3 regions of the Bradyrhizobium sp. USDA 4510 genome follow, and region 2 is predicted to be linked to each of the others. Evidence: predicted binding sites of a transcription regulator. Region 2 holds the regulator's gene; each other region holds the start of a gene.
What was found. The regulator PhoB, encoded in region 2, activates phosphate uptake and scavenging genes when phosphate is short. The targets are predictions, from matches to a motif close to TGTCATNNANCTGTCAT.
Positions count from the first base shown of each region.

Region 1 (2,264 bases), 5.8 Mb from region 2:
CTCGGCCTCGGCCTCGAGATTGTGGGTCTCGTGACGCAGGTGGAGGCGGGTGTCGGCGGCGAGCTGCGGCCGCAGCGCCTCGATCGCATCGAGTAGCTTGCGCGCATTCTCCGCGCTGCGCAGGCCGGGCTCCCACGACCAGGTCGTGCCGTGGAACACGGTGGTGATGCCGTTGGCGATCGCCTGCCGGTCGCTGTCGATCAGCGCCACGTCGGTCGGGAAGTCGACGCCGGGGCGCGGCATCATCTGCCGCTCGAACGCATCGCCATGCAGGTCGATGATGCCGGGCAGCACCAGGAGGCCACTGGCATCGATGTGAAGCACGGCGCGACCCTGCTCGCGCGTCGAGCGCGCCGATGTCGCGGCCTGCGGTCCGCAGCGAGGTCTCGACCAGGGCGCCGTCAACCAGCGTGCGCCCGCCCTCGATGAAAATGTCCGTCACGATGCGGCGCTCCGTTGTTTGGCTTGCGATTGGGATACGGCCTCGGCCTCATGCTTGTCGAGGAATTCCTCGACCGCGAGCTTGCGAAAGTCGGGCAGGACGCGGCGGAGCGTCTCGTGATCCCAGTCCCACCATGCGAGCGCGGCGAGGCGGTCGGCGATCGTCTCGGAGAAGCGCCGCTTCACCGGCCGCGCCGGATTACCGGCAACGATGGTGTAGGCGGGAACGTCCTTGGTCACGATCGCGCCGGCGGCGACGACAGCGCCGGTTCCGATGTTCCGTCCTGGTAACAGGATCGCACCGTGCCCGATCCAGACATCATGGCCGATATGCACGTGATGCGCACGTCGCCAGTTGAAGAAGTCGGTGTCGTCGCTCTCTCCGGGGAAATACGCGCTGGCGCGGTAGGTGAAATGCGCTTGAGTCGCGCGATGCATCGGGTGGTTGCCGGGGTTGATGCGGGTCATCGCCGCGATCGAGCAGAACTTGCCGATCGAGGTGTAGGTGATCTGGCTGTCGTTCACGACGTAGGAATAGTCATCCATGCTGACTTCAAGCAGGATCGTGCGCGCGCCGACCTCGGTATATTTGCCGAGCTTGCTCTCACGGACCGACGCGGTCGGGTCGACGGTCGGCACAACCGAGAGTGTTTTTCCGGCCATCAGGGCCTCCGCAAATCTTCAAGAATCTTGGGCTTCCGGGGGATGCGCGCTCGTCATCGGGATGCTTGATGACAACATCATGACGTTGCGATGACGGCAAGGGAGCGACAAGGGAGGGGTGTGGACGATCGCCGCACCGCAGCGCTGTCGTCACATAACTGTAAAACGCCGGGGATAGCGATGACCCAACGAGGCGCGGTTGGAGCATTACATGCTGGTGGTGGAAGGTTTGACGTGCCGTTTCGGCACGAAAGCCGCAGTCGACAACGCGTCCTTTTCGATCGCGCCGGGCTGCTTTGTCGGCGTGATCGGCCGCTCCGGCGCCGGCAAGTCGACGCTGCTGCGGATGATCAACCGTCTCGCCGATCCGACCTCCGGCCGTATCCTGTTCGAGGGCACCGACGTCACCGCGTTGCGCGGCAAGGAACTGCGGCGGTGGCGCGCGCGCTCGGCGATGATCTTCCAGCAGTTCAATCTGGTCGGCCGCCTTGATGTGCTGACCAACGTGCTGATGGGCCGACTGGCCCAGATTCCGTCATGGCGCTCGCTGGCGCAGGTCTGGCCGGAGCAGGACAGGGCGCTCGCACTGTCGGCGCTCGAGCAATTCGACATCGCCCAGCTGGCGGCACAGCGCGCCGACCAGCTCTCCGGCGGCCAGCAGCAACGCGTCGCGATCGCCCGCGCGCTGGTGCAGGAGCCCGACATCATTCTCGCCGACGAGCCGATCGCCTCGCTCGATCCGCGCAACACCAAGATCGTGATGGACGCGCTGCTGCGCATCAACAAGCATTTCGGCATCACAGTGCTTTGCAATCTGCACTCGCTCGACCTGGCGCGGACCTATTGCGACCGCCTGGTCGGCATGGCCGCAGGTCGCGTGGTGTTCGATGGCGCCCCCGCGGCGCTCACCGACCATATCGCCCGCGAGCTCTATGACCTCGAGGCCAATGACGTCATCGGCGCAGCACCGCTGCCCGCGCCCGACGGTGCAACTGCGTCGGCACTCGGCACCGCAGCCGCGGCCTGAGCGTCGCGCATTTTTCAATCTGGGAGGCCGGGCATTTTGCCCGGCCAACAGGTGCAACTACAACAAAAGAGGGGTAGTCATGTTCACTCGTCGCATCATTCTGGCTGGCGCCGCCGCGCTGGCATTTGCCGGT
Region 1 is NZ_JBSSBT010000001.1:1,486,611-1,488,874, forward strand. It holds partial or broken gene ACVMDN_RS06570 (alpha-D-ribose 1-methylphosphonate 5-triphosphate diphosphatase) at 1-442, opposite strand, end outside; gene ACVMDN_RS06575 (transferase hexapeptide repeat family protein) at 439-1,104, opposite strand; gene phnC (phosphonate ABC transporter ATP-binding protein) at 1,316-2,131, shown strand; gene phnD (phosphonate ABC transporter substrate-binding protein) at 2,211-2,264, shown strand, end outside.
Region 1: phnC (phosphonate ABC transporter ATP-binding protein) is a predicted target of PhoB. The motif match lies at 1,173-1,189, and genes of this name have one in related genera.

Region 2 (2,264 bases):
GCAACACCGCGCTGGCGCACGCCTTCGAGGCCGAGATGGAGCCCGATCCGATCTCCTACGACAATGTGGTGCCGATGAGCCAGCGGCTGTCGCTGCTCGAGCTCAACGAGGCCACCTGTCACTGGCCGGTCGGCGATCCCTCGAGCCCGGAATTCTTCTTCTGCGGCGGCAAAGCGCTCGGCGGCCTGCCCTATTGCGCGCATCACTCGCGCGTCGCCTACCAGCCCGCCGCCGATCGCCGCCGGCCGTCGGCGAAACCGCAGATCAAGTGAGCACTCGGGAAAACGACGGAAGACCTCAAAGACAAATCCCCGCGAAAGCGGGGATTTTTTTGTGTGACCCAGCCCGGCTATATCACCAGCGTCGTCCCGGCGCAGGCCGGGACCCATAACCACGAATGGGTGTTGTTAGAAAGCCGTCTGGCCGCGTGCCGATTGCGCTGGCCGCAGCGTATGGGTCCCGGGTTTCGCCGGGACGACGCCGTGTTGCGGTTTATGAATGCCGCATGGCCGTTACGGCTGCGGCTCGGCCTTGGCAAAGCGGTCGTCGAGCGCGTAGCCGGCGCCGCGCACAGTGCGGATCGGATCCTGCTCGCGGCCCGGATTGAGCAGCTTGCGCAGGCGGCCGATATGCACGTCGACGGTGCGCTCATCGATGTAGATGTCGCGGCCCCAGACGCTGTCGAGCAATTGCTCGCGGCTGAACACGCGGCCGGGATGCTCAAGGAAGAATTCGAGCAGGCGATACTCGGTCGGCCCGAGATCGATCGGACGGCCCGAGCGCGCCACGCGGCGCTTCTCGCGGTCGAGCTCGATGTCGCCGTAGGTCAGCACGGTCGCAAGCCGCTCCGGGCTGGCGCGGCGCAACAGGCCCTTCACCCGCGCCAGCAGCTCCGGCACCGAGAACGGCTTGACGATGTAATCGTCCGCGCCGGTGGCAAGCCCGCGCACGCGCTCGCTTTCCTCGCCGCGCGCGGTCAGCATGATGATCGGAAGCTGCTTGGTCTCGGGCCGCGCCCGCAGGCGGCGGCACAGTTCGATGCCGGACAGGCCCGGCAGCATCCAGTCCAGCACCACGAGGTCGGGAACGCGCTCCTTCAGCCTTGTATCCGCATCGTCGCCGCGCCCCACCGTCTCGACATCGTAGCCTTCCGCATCGAGATTGTAGCGCAACAGCGTCGTCAGCGCTTCCTCGTCTTCGACTACCAGAATGCGTGCGCTCATCGGTTTAAGTTCTTTCTCTGTGGTGATCCGTTGCCCAGACGCAAACCGAAACGCTTACTTCCTTGAGCATAGTCCCCGCGGAAACGATTTGTCGCGAGGATCATCCAGTTTCGCTCTTGCCGGTTCCGTGCTTGCCGATCATGCCTCAGTTGCCCGGCACCGTGGTGGCAAAAGTGGTCATGTCGCCCTTCGGGCGCTTGTCGGTGATCTGCTGGCCCTCGATCATGTAGAACACGGTCTCGGCGATATTGGTGGCGTGATCGCCGATCCGCTCGATGTTCTTGGCGCAGAACATCAGATGGATGCAGAACGAGATGTTGCGCGGATCTTCCATCATGTAGGTGAGCAGTTCGCGGAACAGCGAGGTGCAGATCGCATCGACCTCCTCGTCGCCCTTCCAGACGTTCATCGCCGCCGGCAGGTCGTGCGCGGCATAGGCGTCGAGCACCGACTTGACCTGCGACAGCACGAGGTCGGTCATGTGCTCGAGGCCGCGGATCAGCTTCAGCGGCTGGAAATCGCTCTCCAGCGCCGCGACGCGCTTGCCCATGTTCTTGGCGAGGTCGCCGATCCGCTCGAGGTCGGTGGCGACGCGCATCGCGCTGACGATCTCACGCAGATCGATCGCCATCGGCTGGCGGCGGGCGATCGTCAGCACCGCCCGCTCTTCGATGTTGCGCTGCAGATTGTCGATCTCGATGTCGGCGGCGACCACGCGCTTGCCGAGCGCGACGTCGCGACGGATCAGCGCGTCGACCGACTCGGTAATCATCCGTTCGACCAGGCCGCCCATCTCGGCGACCAGGCGAGTCAACTCCTGCAGGTCGCTGTCGAATGCCTTGGCGGTATGTTCAGAAGCCATCGCTTGTCTCCCTCAACCATGATCCCGGGGATCATGGTTTCGTGTCCTGAATTTTAGCATGACCTGATCGGAAAACCGGTTTCCACTTTTCCGGATCATGCGCCGGTCAACCGAACCGGCCGGTGATGTAGTCCTGGGTGCGCCGATCGCTCGGTGAGGTGAATATCTTGTTGGTGTCG
Region 2 is NZ_JBSSBT010000001.1:7,327,122-7,329,385, forward strand. It holds gene ACVMDN_RS34145 (GcrA family cell cycle regulator) at 1-272, shown strand, start outside; gene phoB (phosphate regulon transcriptional regulator PhoB) at 513-1,223, opposite strand; gene phoU (phosphate signaling complex protein PhoU) at 1,369-2,085, opposite strand; gene pstB (phosphate ABC transporter ATP-binding protein PstB) at 2,192-2,264, opposite strand, start outside.

Region 3 (2,264 bases), 540 kb from region 2:
GCGGATTTGTGATCGGTGCCTCACTGCTTAGTGAGTAGCGGCTAAAAAGAAGGCGGCCTATGAAAAGGCCGCTTTCTCGCGTTTTGGGGCACGCAAGTTCAGGGACAGACTTCATGCTCCGTACAATTACGGATGGAAATCATCACGACTGGTTCGCAGTATGACAGCGATGATGGCCTATAACTGTATCTCGCGATGGTCCAGCGCCCTTGGTATCTGCGCAATCGTCGCGATCATCCGCCCCGCCCACGCCGATCCGCGTGCCGTCGTCGAACTCTTCACCTCGCAGGGATGCTCGTCCTGTCCGCCCGCGGACAAGATCATCGGTGACCTCGCGAAGGACCCCAACGTCATCGCGCTGAGCATGCCGATCGACTATTGGGACTATCTCGGCTGGAAGGACACGCTGGCCGATTCCCGTTTCAGCGCGCGCCAGAAGGCCTATTCGCATGTTCGCGGCGACCGCGACGTCTACACGCCGCAAGCCGTGATCAATGGCTCCGCGCATGTGATCGGCAGCGATCGCGCCAGTATCGAGGACGCCATCAAGGACACCGAAAGGAGCGGCAGCGTGATGTCGGTGCCCGTGACGATGACGCTGAGCGGAAAGCAGATCAACGTGTCGGTCGCCGCATCGAAGTCGCCGGCCGTGTCGCGCGGCGAGGTCTGGATCTGCTCGATCTCGAAGTCGGTGCCGATCTCGATCGCGCGCGGCGAGAACCGCGGCCGCGAGATCACCTACCACAACGTCGTGCGCAATCTCCTCAAGGTCGGTGACTGGAACGGTTCGTCCGGGAGCTGGACCGTGCCGCTGGAGAACATCACGCGTGACGGTGTCGATGCTGCGGCGGTGTACGTCCAGGACGGCAACCGCGACAAGCCGGGCCCGATGCTCGGCGCTGCCTTCACCTCACTTCACTAGCGCCTCGCTGCGGTAAGGCGCGATGCGCTGGCTTCCGCCGGTCGCACGCATGTTTTCGTGCAGCCGCATGGCGACAAACCTGCATTCAGTGATCTGCCGAAAGGAAGGCGCCGGTGCTTGGCGCGCGCGTCTCGCTTGCGCAGGCCCCAAAACAAAAAGGACCAACTTTCGTTGGCCCAGTGTTGGGATTTGACTCCCCTGCGAACAGGCCCGATCCCGACGGCCCCGGGGGGCTGGGGGCTGAGGAATCCGGAACCGAAAGGACCGGGCCAACGCAGGGTTTCCTTTTCGCAGGGCAGCGGGGCGGGCGATGGGCGGAAGTGGGGCAGCAATATGATTCCGCTAACGTTCCCGTGACTCTGCGGTTTTTCGGACAATCCGCCGCGCGCGGCGGTGGTTAAGGCCCGGTTGCATTGCGATTGGCCCCTTGCGGGCCCGCGCGCTTAGCGCGATCATGTCACTCTCGTGACGATCCCGAAGAGGGGCCTTCGGAACCCGATCGCCACCGAGGTGACAGGAGGCGCTCGATGAGTTTGATCTCGGAGGACACTGATCCGAGCGGGAGTCGTGCCGCGGCGCGCACCGCCGCCGCGACCCCTCAGCCCAATCGCGTGACTTTCAATCGACTTGAACTCAACCGCATTCTCAATCTCTACGGCCGCATGGTCGCCGACGGCGAGTGGCGCGATTATGCGATCGACTTCCTGAAGGATCGGGCCGTGTTCTCGGTGTTCCGGCGCGCGTCGGAAGTGCCGATCTACCGGATCGAGAAGGACCCCCGGCTTGCGCGCAAGCAGGGCATGTACAGCGTGATTTCCGCGACCGGCCTGATCCTGCGCCGCGGCCATGAACTCGAACGCGTGCTGTTCGTGATCGACCGCAAGCTGTCGCTGGTCTAAGCGCGTCAGGTCAGTCTGCTTGCAGCCCGGATGGAGCCAACGGGCCGCGCGAACGCGCTCGATGGCAGGCTCCGCTCAATCCGGGGCCGTTGAAGCCGCGGATGAGCCTGTCCCGGATTTCGCTTGCGCTTCATCCGGGCTACATCACATCTCGCCTCGCCCAAAAGAAAAGCCCCGGCGGAATGGCCGGGGCTTGGATTTGATCGGCTCGCTCGAGGCGCTTAGTCGCGCTGGCCGAGCAGCTGCAGGAGCAGCGTGAACAGGTTGATGAAGTTCAGGTAGAGCGACAGCGCACCAGTGATTGCCGCACGCTCTGCCATCACGCCACCCTGCGAGGCGTAGCCGTAGATGTAGTCGTTCTTCAGCCGCTGGGTGTCCCAGGCGGTGAGGCCCGCGAACACCAGCACGCCGACCACCGACACGATGAACTGCAGCGCCGAGCT
Region 3 is NZ_JBSSBT010000001.1:7,862,528-7,864,791, reverse strand. It holds gene ACVMDN_RS36515 (DUF1223 domain-containing protein) at 161-922, shown strand; gene ACVMDN_RS36510 (DUF2794 domain-containing protein) at 1,450-1,821, shown strand; gene ACVMDN_RS36505 (Bax inhibitor-1/YccA family protein) at 2,043-2,264, opposite strand, start outside.
Region 3: ACVMDN_RS36510 (DUF2794 domain-containing protein) is a predicted target of PhoB. The motif match lies at 1,377-1,393, and genes of this name have one in related genera.